2 regions of the Flavobacterium frigidimaris genome follow, and region 2 is predicted to be linked to the other one. Evidence: riboswitches for the same ligand, from Rfam matches in the RefSeq annotation. Region 2 holds a riboswitch; the other holds the start of a gene.
The links. A riboswitch is a leader RNA that binds a small molecule or an ion and turns the genes downstream of it on or off. The one in region 2 is predicted to bind S-adenosylmethionine.
Positions count from the first base shown of each region.

Region 1: it holds a riboswitch for S-adenosylmethionine, as region 2 does, so the genes downstream of both, B0A65_RS18155 (TlpA disulfide reductase family protein) here and B0A65_RS08305 (homocysteine S-methyltransferase family protein) in region 2, are expected to answer to the same signal.

Region 1 is NZ_MUGV01000034.1:26,096-33,608, forward strand. It holds gene B0A65_RS18145 (ATP-binding protein) at 1-1,930, shown strand, start outside; gene B0A65_RS23625 (hypothetical protein) at 2,121-2,243, opposite strand; partial or broken gene B0A65_RS18150 (aminotransferase class V-fold PLP-dependent enzyme) at 2,390-3,871, opposite strand; gene B0A65_RS18155 (TlpA disulfide reductase family protein) at 3,949-4,938, opposite strand; SAM riboswitch class I at 5,218-5,317, opposite strand; gene B0A65_RS18160 (CPBP family intramembrane glutamic endopeptidase) at 5,901-6,689, opposite strand; gene B0A65_RS18165 (helix-turn-helix domain-containing protein) at 6,764-7,219, shown strand.
Region 2 is NZ_MUGV01000015.1:169,718-177,230, reverse strand. It holds gene metF (methylenetetrahydrofolate reductase [NAD(P)H]) at 1-528, opposite strand, end outside; gene metH (methionine synthase) at 600-3,275, opposite strand; gene B0A65_RS08310 (hypothetical protein) at 3,854-4,117, opposite strand; gene B0A65_RS08305 (homocysteine S-methyltransferase family protein) at 4,196-5,200, opposite strand; SAM riboswitch class I at 5,527-5,641, opposite strand; gene B0A65_RS08300 (NAD(P)/FAD-dependent oxidoreductase) at 6,788-7,513, opposite strand, start outside.

The sequences.
Region 1 (7,513 bases), on a different contig from region 2:
TTTAATTACAAGGGTAACTATGAAAGAAGAAGTTGAATTCGGAAAAAATTCTACCTCTATTTCATTACCCACTTCTTCAAGATATATATCAGCTACTATGTTGGGGACTATTGCAAATAATGATAGTAATGAGAAATTTGTCCAAGGAGTCTATAATTTCCCAACATTAGATAACCCGGTATGGTATGTAACTGAAAAAGATTTGCTTCATATTTTTGATGATAAACTTGATGTAGCTCAAATAAAATGGGACAAAGATTTTTATTTACCAGTAGGAACCTCACCTGCATTTTCTAATTATAAAGTAAAAATTTCACCAGACCAGTTTTTTGTAAAACATGCAGCAATTTTAGGAAATACTGGTTCGGGTAAGTCGTGCACATTGACTTCAATTTTGAGGAATTTGTTCAGATACGATTATAAAGGAAGTAATCTTAATAATGCACATTTTGTAATTTTCGATACAAATGGTGAATATAAAGATGCATTTTTGCCAGAGCAAGAAGTTTTGACCACTTTAGATGATAAGACCCAAAAGGAATTAGAGTTAATAAACGCGAATTATTATGGTGGCGAAGATAAAGTTCAAGTTCCCTATTGGCTAATGAATTGGTCTGACTTTAGAGCATTACTAAATCCGAGTGATGCCACACAAGCTCCTTTATTAAATAGTGCAATTGGTTTAGCAAAAAATAATGAGGAGAGTTTAAATATTTCAATTTTACCAATTTATTTAAAAGCCGATGTGGAAAGCATTTTATCTTGTTCAACTGAAGAACTTAAAAAAAGGACATGGGATGCGGGAGGAAATTGGAGATGGAAAGCTAATAATGAAATTTTGAATATTGCAGAAGCTATACGCCCATTTGATGATGAATTGGCTACTTTGCTTTCTCATTTGGGAGGAGAAGTAAATTTTAATAATGCGGGATTACAGACTCCAATTAGAGAATCTATTTATAATCGGTTAAATAAATTACTTACACTAGCAGTCGACATTCAAATTACAAGTTCACATAATATCGATCTACCTATCTATTTTAATTACCAACAACTTTGTAATAAATTTTTAGATGCTGCAATTAAAAATGAAGGCTCAGGAAATACAAGATTGAATGAATTTATTTCAACTTTGCGATTAAGGATGAATAGCTTTTTAAATGATAAAAGAATGGCTATTCCTTTGATGCTAAAAAATACAGAAGAAATAAATAAAAATGTATTGCCTCAGTTTTTAGCTTTCCTTTTAGGGGATTATAATAAGGTCTTTTCATCTGAAACTGAAAACCATTTTGTGAAAAAATATAATGATTCGACAGGTTTTTTTGATTTGAAAAGAACACATCAAATAAATATCATAGATGTTTCTCAATTGCCTTTTGAAGTTTTAGAAACTATAACAGCACTATTAGGCCGAATTATTCTAGAATTTGTTTCCTATTTTGTTCCAAGTGATAGGGGTAAATTTCCGATAGTAATCATATTAGAAGAAGCTCAAAACTATATTGCTGAAAACAAATATTCTGTTGCAAAAACAATATTTGAAAGAATCGCACGTGAAGGTAGAAAGTATGGTATTTCATTAATCGTAAGTAGTCAAAGACCTTCAGAATTATCAAAAACAGTTTTATCACAATGTAATTCATTTATCATTCATCGCTTACAAAATCCAGAAGATCAAAAATATATAAGAGGACTCGTTTCTAGTGCTAATGCAGATATTTTAGAACAACTACCCGTTATTCCACAACAACATGCAATTATCACAGGTGATTGTGTTCGAGCTCCAATTCAAGTTAGAATTGATGATGTTCATCCAACACCCAACAGTCATAATCCAAAATATATTGAAAGTTGGTTGGCTTCGAGTACAATACCATATGAGGCAACAGTTAATAAATGGATAGGAAATTCACAATCAGCGGAATAATATTTTTTTTAAAATAAAAATAATAAATCTACTTAACAGCGCAGAAATGTATCTGAAATTGAACTGATCTACAAAACAAAAGTAAAAAACTCCGAAAGACTACAAATCTAATCTTCAAAAAATGCATACAAACTAGCTCTTTCATCTGGGACATTAGAATAGAAATTCTAGGACAGTTTAACCCCCGAATTTAATACGGAATGATATTTATTTTCTTTAAATCATCCACAAAATGGTTCGGAAATTGTCCCGTTAGGGCTACTAAAACAAAAGCTTCAGAGAAATCTGAAGTTTTTTTGTTTTTTAATTTCATTGAAAGTCTAATTTGTTACGTTCACGAACTTGATACTCGCGTTAGCGGGAAATTTAGTAAAATGGGGAATTACACATAGACAAAAAATTATTGAATCTCTTAAATAATAAATTCATAACCTTTCAGGTTTAACCCTATTTAAACATTTAATCCAACTTAAACCATTCATTTACTTCTTCGGCTATAGTTTCTTTAATTTCAGCATTTTCAAATTCATTTGTTATTGAATTATATTCGTAATCTTTCTGCCATTTTTTATAATGTAAAGACACTTGTTCAATTGCATCGCAAACAAAATTCAGTTCATTATTAGTCATAATCGGATGCAGTGATAAACGTACCCAGCCCGGTTTATTTATTTGATTTTTCTCTAAAAGTTCGTTTGTAATTATTGCTGATTTCTTTTCGTTTATATTAAATAAATAATGCGCATAAGTACTTGCACATGACTAGCCGCCGCGAACCTGAATCCCGAAACGGTCATTTAAAAGCCTTACGATTAAATTATAGTGAATATCTTCAATTACAAAAGAAACACAGCCGATTCTTTCCGTTTTTAAATCTCCTAAAATTGACAAACCTTTTACTTTTTGAAGTCTTGAAAAACAAAGAGCAAGCAGTTCTTTTTCTCTGTTTTTGATGTTTGAAACTCCCATCTTGTCTTTTAATTCTAAAGCTAAAGCAGCTCTTATTACTTGTAGAAAGCCTGGTGTTCCGCCATCTTCTCTAACTTCTATGACCTCGCTATAACAATATCTGCCTAACGGATTTGTCCATCTTACATTTCCACCGCCCGGATTATCGGGAAAATCTGCTTTGTATAATTTTTCATTAAAAACCAAAACGCCGCAAGTTCCCGGGCCGCCTAAGAATTTGTGAGGAGAAAAGAAAATGGCATCTAATTGCTGTTCCGAATCTTTTGGGTGCATATCGATTTTGACATACGGTGCCGAAGCTGCAAAATCAACAAAACAAAGTCCGCCGTTTTGATGCATGATTTTGGCCAATTCATGATAAGGCGTAATAATTCCTGTAACATTTGAACAAGCTGTAAATGAGCCTATCTTTAAGCTTCTGTCAGCATATTTTTTAATTTCTTCGGAAAGAATATTGGGATCCACTAAATTATTTTCATCTGGTGGTAAAATCACAACATCAGCATTTGTTTCATACCACGAAACCTGATTGGAATGATGCTCCATATGTGTAATAAAAACAACTGGTGTATCGTTTTCATCATCTTTTCGTAAACGCATAATGCGATGTAATTTTGACAAAGCAGCCGTCATTCCGGTTCCGGTTGTTACTAAAACATCAGAATCATTTGCGTTTACTGACTTTTTAATTATATCTCTCGCATATTGATAAGCATAAGTTGAAGTCTTTCCTGTCTGACTAGAAAGTGAATGCGTATTGGCAATCATTGGTCCAATTTTATTGAGCATAATATCTTCAATTGGTGCGTATAATCTTCCGCTGGCAACCCAATCTGCATAAAGCAGGTTTTGCTTTCCATAAACCGATTTAAAGCGGTGATCTACTCCTACTGTATTTTCTCTAAATTTAGAGAAGTAACACTCCAATTCTATTGGTTTTGTTGTCTCAATAGCATTCATTTCCTTTATCATTTTAATAACTAAATTTATTGTTGTTTTAATTTTTCGAAGAATTAAAAAGTTTAGAGCAGCTGATTATTCTCATACTATTAATTTGCCTGCCCTAATAGCGATTTAAGTGTAGTTTGCAATTCTTCTCCGTGAAGATTTTTCGCTACGATTATTCCTTTTGAATCGACTAAATAATTCCCCGGAATGGCTCTTACTCCATATAATTTGGCAATGGCGCTGTTCCAGAAAAGTAAATCAGAAACATGTAACCAAGTCAAATTATCATCCTGAATTCCTTTAATCCAATTTTCTTTCTTTTTATCCAAAGAAACGCCTATGATGTTAAAACCTTTGTCGTGATACTCTTTATAAGCCGCAACGATATTTGGATTTTCTCTTCGGCAAGGTCCGCACCAAGAAGCCCAAAAATCAACTAGAGTATAACCTTTTAAATTTTCAGAAAGACGTACTGGTTTACCCTGCGGATCATTAGCTGTGAAATCAGGGGCTTTTTTACCAACCGCTAATCCGTCCAAAACAGTAACCAGCTCTTTTAGTTCTTTTACGTAAGTGGTGCTTTGCAGATTTTTATCGAGCAATGCAATGTTTTGAGTTATTTGTTCCGGCGTTAATCTATACGACCAGTTTCTGTACAATACATAAGCCGAAACTATAGATTTAGGGTTTTCAGTAATGAATTTACTGATTTCTACATCTTTTGATTTTTTATAGGCTTCGAATAAATTCTGAGATTCAGAGCCTTCAACTATAGAACTTGTATAATATTTCTTTGGACTTAATTTTACTGTAATTGACGTTTTTTCAAGGAAAATATACAATGGAGACTCTTCTGTGTTTACACTTAATCCGTATAATTCGGGTGTTTTAACTTTAGTTTTAAAACTAAAATTTCCATCTTTTACTTTTACCGAATCGATTGTCGTAAACATTTTATTGTGGAATTTTTGCAAATACACATATTGCGCAACTGTATCTGTAACAGTTCCTTTTAACTGTAAATTACTTTCTTGCGCCTGAGTTTGTGAAACTCCAAGAAATAAAGCAAAACCTAATAGTATTTTTTTCATTTTATTTTGATTTTAAGTTGATCATGTGATTTTTTATTTTAGTTTAATATTGGGCAAAAGAATTCCTTTAGGCCATTGAAAAAGGCTTTCGGTAGATGGTATTTAAAAAGAAATGAGAGAGAGAATTAATGCTTTCGCATTCGGAAACCTGCAAGACTATATTCTTCGAAGATTGAATTCAAAAGTTCGTTACTGTCGTGTAAAAAATGCAGTTTGGTTTTCATTTTAAAAAATAAATAATTTCAACAATGATGACCTTATTCAGATTTAAGCAAATCTTTCTTATCTGTCCGCTACAGCGGAAGGATTTAGCACCTTATTCGGTAACAGGTTGCTAAGACGTCAATGGGCCTACTCCCTCAGTCTTTCTGGATAAGTATCATTCAGAATTTTTCTGTGAAACAAATATATACATAAATTCTATAGAACTAATATAGTTTAAAGTTTTTTTTGGATTTTATATTTCAAAAATTTAAATTAAAAAAACAGGACAGCAGAATTTTTGGAGTTCATACCTTAAAGTGGACATAGAAAACAAAATCTTTGGCGTTAAAACAAGAAAACGCATAAACAAAAAAAATACTTTAAAATATTTTGCTAATTACATTTACAGAAATTAACTGTACAGTATTGAGTAGAATAAAATGTATTTGAGGTACAAGTAAGATACAATTTAAAGAATTACTATTAGAAACATAATCAAAACAATTTTATAACACAGGCCTAAAATTTTAGTATTTAAAAGTTTTGTGGCATAATCATGGCGCAATGTAATTTATAAAACTAAAATTCCAGCAAAACAAAGGTTTGACAAGCTTAGGTTCGAAACTTTTAGAAAAACATTAATTTCTTCATTGGGTTTAAAACATGGGTTCGGAATGATACTGCTCTATAAAAAATTAGTACTCTGTTTTTGTGCAAAATTGAGGAATACCGAAAACTATTCCCATTTATAACTAATACTATATATATTGGCTCTTATCCTTAAAAAGGATTCTAACAGCTACAATAATTATCAATGGTACAGCAATACCCAATATCAAAAGGCCAAAATACTGATAATAGTCCTTGATGTAGTCATTTTGGTCTGCTAAAAAAATAAATGAAGTTTTCATTTCATTTTGTGTAATCAAATAGGAATTTGAAAAATTGTTTCCCCAATGCAGGCCTATGGGCAGTAATATGCTTCCAGATCGATTAAGTGCATTGGAAAAGATGAGTATTGCAAAAAAATAATTTGATAATTGAAAAGGGAAATTCCACATATTACCCGAGATATCATGCATACTCATGAAAACAATAGATGTTAATAAGACTGCAAAGATACTCCCGCCAATTTGTTTAGCTTTATAAAACCCGTAACCCATGATGTAAAACTGCTGTACAATCACAGTAGGAAGCACAGTTACCAATGCAATCGATAAAGCTTTTATATTTGGAGAATAGTGTATTTGAAAGTTTCCACCTTTAATAATAACCTGAATGCAGAGGTTAAAAAAAACAAAACAAATTCCTAAAAGAAAACCCATCAGAATTTTATTCACCGGCTTATGGCTTTTATCTATTCCAAGATAATTGAGGGATAAACCTTCCGATTTGAACATCATCCAATTTGCAAGAATAACTAATATACATCCTAAAGGTAAAAATGAAAACAATTGGCTGTCTACTAAACCACTTAGAAAAAGTGACAAAGCGATTAAGCATGCAAAAATCAGGAGCTGTTTTAGTTTTGGTAATCTTGCTTTCATAATTATAGCTTTTTTTCTTCAAAACTATTAATTTTAACCTCGATTTATCAGTTACAATTAAAATGTCATCTCAAATGTCGTCAAATGCCGTTAAAGAATTTATAGATTTTGCAGCTTATAATAAGCAGGATATTGCTGGGATGGTAAAGCGTGAAAGATTAAAAAGAAAATTGACACAAAAGGAACTCGCTGAACTCTCAGGTATAACTATTCGTGCCGTTCAGCGAATAGAAAACGCAATCGTTATGCCGAGAAGATATACATTGAATGCTTTATTTGAACATATTGATGTCCCGTTAGAATTTATAAAAAAGAAAGCACTTTCTTCTGACGAAAAAGAAGCAGTTGTAAAACCTTCAAGAATTTCAAAATTGATCTTAACTTTTGGCATTCCTGTTTTACTTGTAATTGGCTGCTATGCCTATATCCTTCAATCACCTACATTTCCCGAAAATGCATTTGAAATGTGCGTATTGATTTTCTGTATGAGTTTTATTTATTTCATACTATTACTAAAAATTTGGAAATAAAAATTCATATGAAATACATTATGCTATTGCACCTAAAAAGAACTATAATTGAGGACTGACAGTCTAATATCATTACAATAATATAGAAGTTATTAGTATAATACGTTATCTTTACTAATAATTAATTTTTTTAGAGTGACCCTATAGGTGACCTTGTTCTTAAATAGTCTGTGAAAGCCCATCATTATTGGGATTAAAGTAAGGTTTGCGGAGCCTCTTTCTCCGCTGAAGGCTAAAAAAGAGACTTTTCAAAGTTTTCAAAAAAGGCCAAAAAGAGCGGTAAACCCTGCAAAT
Region 2 (7,513 bases):
ACCAATACAAAAATCGGCTTTATTGTCGGCATCCATAACTTCATGAAGGTATTTTCCACAATTTAAATTATTGATTTGTTTTACCAAATCTATAGCAAAATGGTTACCTCCAACTTTAGGAACAAAAGATTGTTCGTCTTTCATGGCATCGCCACGAAGCGCCATTACATTAGTAATTCCCAAATATTGACAATCAACCAACATGTATTCTGTTTCTTCCTGTGTGAAGCCTCCGCAAAGCAAATGCGGTACAGTATCTACATTGTATTTATGTTTTATAGAAGCGCAGATTCCAAGCGTTCCCGGACGCATACGAGTCAATTTCTTATCTAAAAGTCCGTTTCCTTTATCAATATAAATATACTCTTCGCGAGAAGTCGTTACATCAATAAACGGCGGTTTAAACTCCATTAACGGATCAATATTATCGTATAATTCCTGAATGCTTTTCCCTTTTTGAGGCGGAATAAGTTCAAATGAGAATAAGGTATTTCCTTTGGCGTTTTCTATATGTTCTGTTACTTTCATTATTAAGTCTTAAAGTTGTAAAGTCTAAAGTCTAAAGTCTTTCCTTTCGGACTTTATGACTTTCGACTAATTTAATCTGCTATATTAGGGTTTAACCATTTTGATGCGTATTCAGTGGAGACGCTGCGTCGTTTGGCGTAATCTACTACCTGATCTTCTTTTATTTTTCCGAGTCCGAAATACCTGCTTTTTGGATTTCCGAAATAATATCCCGAAACAGAAGAAGCTGGCCACATCGCCATGCTTTCTGTCAACGTTACTCCAATTTCTTCGGCTACATTTAAAAGTTTCCAAATCGTTGGTTTCTCCAGGTGATCAGGACAAGCCGGATATCCTGGCGCCGGACGAATTCCCTTATAAGTTTCTTTAATCAATTCTTCGTTTGTTAAAGATTCTTCTCTATCATAACCCCAGAAATCTTTACGTACTCTTTCGTGAAGATATTCGGCGAAAGCCTCAGCAAAACGATCGGCCAATGCCTTAACCATAATCGAATTATAATCATCCAAATCCTTCTCAAATTCAGCCGCCCATTCGTCTACACCAAAACCGGTTGTCACACAAAAAGCTCCCATATAATCTTCTATTCCGCTTTCTTTTGGAAGAATAAAATCAGACAATGCGATATTCGGAGCGCCTTTTGTTTTTTGTGATTGCTGACGAAGCGTTAAGAATTTCTCTAAAACTTTTCCGTTTTCATCACGCAATTCGATATCGTCATCATCAACCTGATTCGCAGGAAAAATGCCGTAAATACCTTTTGCTTGTAGTTTTTTCTCAGCCAAAATTACTTTAAGCATCGCCTGAGCATCTGCAAAAAGAGAAGTTGCTTCTTTACCCACAACCTCATCCGTTAAAATTGCAGGATATTTTCCGTGCAATTCCCACGTCTGAAAAAATGGCGTCCAGTCGATATACGGAACCAGAACATCCAGATCAACCTCAACGGTTTGTTTTCCAATAAATTTTGGTTTTGTTGGAGTGTATTCGCTCCAGTCTAATTGCATTTTATTTTTACGGGCATCTTCAATACTTAAGAAGTTTTTATCTCTCGAACGATTTAAAAACGTTTCTCTAAACGAATCGTATTCTGCACGAATATCGCTTGCATATATTTTACGGTTATGATCCAATAGATTTCCTGCCACTGTCACGGCGCGCGAAGCATCGTTTACGTGAATTACAGTTTCTCTATATTGTGGCGCAATTTTCACGGCGGTATGCGCACGCGAAGTTGTTGCACCTCCAATCATAATCGGAATTTTAATTCCTTGTTTGTCTAATTCTTTGGCCAGATAAACCATTTCATCAAGCGAAGGCGTGATCAGTCCGCTTAGTCCAATAATATCAACATTATGTTCAATCGCAGCCGCAATAATTTTTTCCGGAGGCACCATAACGCCAAGATCTACAATCTCGTAGTTATTACAAGCCAAAACCACCGAAACAATATTTTTACCAATATCGTGAACATCACCTTTTACAGTCGCCATCAGGATTTTCCCGTTTCCTTGTTTGTCTCCGGCTTGTTTGCTGGCTTCAATATAAGGCAATAAATAAGCAACGGCTTTTTTCATTACACGTGCCGATTTTACAACCTGAGGCAGGAACATTTTTCCGCTTCCAAATAAATCTCCAACCACATTCATTCCCGTCATCAAATTGATTTCGATAACTTCAATAGGTTTTACAGCCGCTAAACGCGCTTCTTCAACATCTTCTTCAATAAAAGCATCAACTCCTTTTACTAATGAATGCGTAATTCTCTCCTGAACCGTTCCTAAACGCCATTCCTGAATCGCTTTTTCATCTGATTTTACTTCGCCTTTTACGTTTTCAGCAAAATCCAAAAGTCGTTCTGTTGCATCGTCGCGTCTATTTAAAATTACGTCTTCAACGTGCTCTAATAAATCTTTTGGAATATCATCGTAAATCGAAAGCATTTCCGGATTCACGATTCCCATCGTCATCCCGTTCTTGATCGCGTGGTATAAAAACACCGAGTGCATCGCTTCACGAACATGATCGTTTCCTCTAAAAGAAAATGAAACGTTACTTACTCCACCACTAATATGTGCGTGAGGCAAATTATCTCTAACCCATTTTGTCCCTCTAAAAAAGTCCAAAGCATTTAAGCGATGTTCTTCCATTCCGGTTGCAACGGGGAAAATATTTAAATCGAAAATGATATCTTGCGGAGGAAAACCAACTTTGTTAACCAAAATATCATACGAACGCTGACAGATTTCGACTCTTCGGTCAAAATTATCCGCCTGACCTACTTCGTCAAAAGCCATAATAATAGCCGCAGCTCCGTATCGTTTGATTAATTTGGCGTGATGAATAAAGGCTTCTTCCCCTTCTTTCAGTGAAATCGAGTTGACAACACTTTTTCCCTGTACTACTTTAAGACCCGCTTCGATGATTTCCCATTTCGAGCTGTCGATCATAATCGGCACTCTCGAAATATCCGGTTCTGATGCAATTAAATTCAGGAATTTTGTCATTGCCTGAACCCCATCAAGCATTCCTTCATCCATATTAATATCGATGATTTGTGCTCCACCTTCTACTTGTTGTCTTGCAATATCAAGCGCCTCGTCATATTTCTCTTCCTTGATCAAGCGAAGGAATTTTCGCGAACCTGTTACATTCGTACGTTCCCCAACGTTTACAAAAACACTTTCGGGCGTAATAATCAATGGTTCTAATCCTGCTAATACAAGGTCTCTTCTTTTTTCTGCCATTTCTTTTTAAGTTACTAAGATCCTGAGATTCTAAGGTTCTGAGTTTTTTTTCTTTGTTTTTCCTGCAAGGTTTTCGAAACCTTGCAGGTATGTTTATTTTTTATTCTAAACCCTATCAGAATCGATAGGTTTAAAAGCTTTAATTCTTAAATATTTTGGGCGTGTTCGCCGAAAAAGGCGAACCGGGCTATCCGTTACAAGTCCTCGACCAATTTCGTTATCACTGCATTGGTCTGCGGGCTTTTCACTTCTATCCCTCACGCAGTATCGGTTTCATAAGATGATTTATGATTTTCCGAAATTTTAATTATATTTTTCTTTTGCTGGCGCGAGCGTCCCGCTCGTGCACATTCCAACTATAAATTTTAAACTCTAATAATAATTTTCTTTGTGGGCACGAGCTGGAAGCTCGCGCTAGCAAATGGGCTCCTACGGAGCTATTATTTGGATCGCTTATCATTTCAACGGTATAAATTCCGTTGCTACCAAAATTTCGTTCCTCCGGAACTTTTTTAAAGAGATTTTCACTCTATGTTTCCTTTAATGTTTTCAAAACCTTAAAAGTTTGTTATTAATTTTTAATCAATAAAAACATGTTTTTCAAACCCTCCGTAAAACACTTTTTCTATCCAGTTCCTAAATTCTAAATTGGTCGTGATATGATATATTTTACCATTACTTTCTATTTTAAATTTTTCGTTATTGTCAATCTTGCTTTTAATACTTTTTAATTGAGACACACAATATAAATATGGACTCATGGTATCATACCAATTAGAGTTTAAAAATGCGTTAAAAACTTCTCCATTTTCTGAATACACTACATGCTCTGCTTTTTCCATTAAATAGTTTAAACTTTAAAATCAACCACTAAATTTAAACCTACAAGGTTTCTAAAACCATGCAGGAAATGAAAATCATTATGCCAATACCGGTGCCACACGTGGCTTATAATCCTTCGCAACCTCAGCAATCAATCGAATATGATCCGGAGTTGTTCCGCAACAACCACCAATTATATTGATTAAATTATCGTCTAAATATTCTTTGATTAAAGCCTGAGTTTGTTCTGGTGTTTCATCATATTGTCCGAACGCGTTTGGCAAACCTGCATTTGGGTGTGCCGAAACATTGAATTGTGTATGCTGTGATAATGTTTTTAAATACGGTTTTAACAAATCGGCTCCAAGAGCACAGTTGAAACCTACGCTTAATAACGGAATATGGGATACTGAAATAAGAAAAGCTTCAACCGTTTGCCCGGAAAGTGTTCTTCCTGAAGCATCGGTAATCGTTCCTGAAACCATGATTGGAATATCAAGATTACGTTCGTCTTTTACTTCTTCAATGGCGAAAAGTGCTGCTTTTGCGTTTAACGTATCAAAGATTGTTTCTACTAAAAGTAAATCACATCCGCCATCCATTAACGCTTCTACTTGTTGTTTGTACGCAATTCGCAAATCATCAAAAGTTACAGCTCTGTAACCCGGATCGTTTACATCTGGCGACATACTTGCTGTTCTGTTTGTCGGTCCGATGGATCCGGCAACGAAACGTGGTTTGTCTGGATTTTTAGCTGTAAATTCATCTGCTACTGCACGCGCAATTTTAGCCGATTCGTAGTTTAATTCGTAAACCAAATCTTCCAGGAAATAGTCGGCCATACCGATCGTAGTTCCTGAAAAAGTATTGGTTTCGACAATGTCTGCGCCAGCATCAAAATACGCTGCGTGAACATCGCGGATCGCTTGTGGTTGTGTTATGGATAGTAAATCGTTGTTTCCTTTTAACGGATGTGGAAAATCTTTGAAACGCTCTCCCCTGAAATCTTCTTCTGAGAAATTATAGCGTTGCAGCATTGTTCCCATTGCCCCGTCAAGGATTAGTATATTTTTTTTAATTGCTTCCTGAATAGTTATTGCCATTTCTTTTGTCTTTTAGCTACTAAGGTGCTGAGGCACTAAGATGCTAAGTTTTTTATTCTATTATTTAAAACATACCTAACAGGTTTTGAAAACCTGTTAGGATACGCGTTTTGATTCACATTGATTCCAAAAATTCACTATTGTTGGCTAATTAGCCCCGATTGAAGTGGAAATCCTTTTGTCCACCCCGGCGGACAAAAGATTGCAACGAAAAGCGGGAACGATGTTGGCATAAATGCGCCAATAATTCGCTCATTAAACTGTGAATTCAGTAAAATAATATTGTAAGGTTGTCAGGAAAAGTTGAGGAAATACTTTATGTATTTGTGTTATCTATCTTTAATACTATGAATTAGTGTAAAGTAGAATTTAGCACCTTCTTTATGATAAAGGGTTGCTAAGGTTTCATCGGGTCTATCCCTCCGCCTTTCGTGATAACTTTCAATAAATTTAGGAACGGTGCAAAGGTATGAAATAGCGTTGCGACTTGCAAGTTTTTTTTTGAAGGTTCTGAGAGACTGAGTTGCTAAGGTTCTAAGGATTTTTTTAAAGGTGCTGAGATGCTAAGATGCTAAGGTACTAAGTTTTGTTTTTGTTTTTCAAATATAGCCCGCGGTTTCGACCACGGGGAACGTATTGTGACAATTCGTTTGTGTTGTGATCATGTATATTGATTATACGTTGTGTCTATACGTTGCACTCCAGTGGTTGAAACTACTGGCTATGTTAAATACCTAAAATAAAATTGTTTAGAACCTTCGTTAATTCAAATAGTACCTTTTTTATTAAAGCTCCAGCGGAGCATTATGTTTATAGATAAAATTTATAGGTTTAACAAAAGCTCCAGCGGAGCGATATGTTATTTATAAATAATTATATGTCGCCTCGCTGGGGCTCTTTCAATACGGCATAATTAATTCTATAAATATTCCATCCCTACAGGATTAATTAAAACCAACTATTATTATTTAACAAAGCTCCAGCGGACACAATGTTTATAGCAAAAAAATTCACGTTTGACCAGAACTCCAGCGGAGCGATATGATATTTATAAATAATTATATGTCTCCCCGCTGGGGCTCTTTCAATACGGCATCATTAATTCTATAAACATATCATCCCTACAGGATTAATTAAAACCAACTACTATTATTTAACAAAGCTCCAACGGAGCACAATGTTTATAGCAAAAAAATTCACGTTTGACCAGAACTCCAGCGGAGCGATATGATATTTATAAATAATTATATGTCGCCCCGCTGGGGCTCTTTCAATACGGCATCATTAATTCTATAAACATGTCATCCCTACAGGATTAATTAAAACCAACTACTATTATTTAACAAAGCTCCAGCGGAGCACAATGTTTATAGCAAAAAAATTCACGTTTGACCAGAGCTCCAGCGGAGCGATATGTTATTTATAAATAATTATATGTCGCCTCGCTGGGGCTCTTTCAATACGGCATCATTAATTCTATAAACATTCCATCCCTACGGGATTAAAAAAAGCTCAAACTAAAGAGTTTGAGCTTTCCTATATAAAAAATCTTAGTACCTCAGTACCTTAGAACCTTAGCCCCTCAAATTAAACAATCGCTTTCACAACTGCCTTAGGTGCTTCTTTACGTGTTCCGTCGAAACCGTCTACTCCAGAAACTGTGGTATATTTCAATACATATTTTTTACCTGGATTGATGATTTGGTATGCCGCCTGACACATCAAAGTTGCTTCGTGGAAACCACAAAGAATCAATTTTAATTTTCCTGGGTAAGTGTTTACGTCTCCAATGGCGAAGATTCCCGGAATATTAGTCTGGTAATCTAATGCATTGTTTACTTTGATCGCATTTTTCTCGATATCTAATCCCCAGTCTGCGATTGGTCCTAATTTTGGAGTCAATCCGAAAAGTGGAATGAAGAAATCGGTTTCGATTTTACGGTGTGCTCCGTTTTCTTCGATATCTAATGATTCAACGTGTTCAGCACCGTTGATTCCGATTACTTCTGCAGGCGTAATTAATTTAATTTTTCCGGCAGTTTTTAATTCCTGTACTTTTTCTACAGAATCAAGAGCTCCTCTAAATTCATTTCTTCTGTGGATCAAAGTTACTTCTGAAGCTACATTAGACAAAAAGATACTCCAGTCTAATGCTGAATCTCCTCCTCCGGCAATTACAACTCTTTTATCTCTGAATTTCTCCGGATTTTTGATGAAGTATTTTACTCCTTTATCTTCATAAAACTCGATATCTTCAATAAGTGGCTTGCGGGGCTCAAAACTTCCTAAACCTCCTGCGATAGCGATAACCGG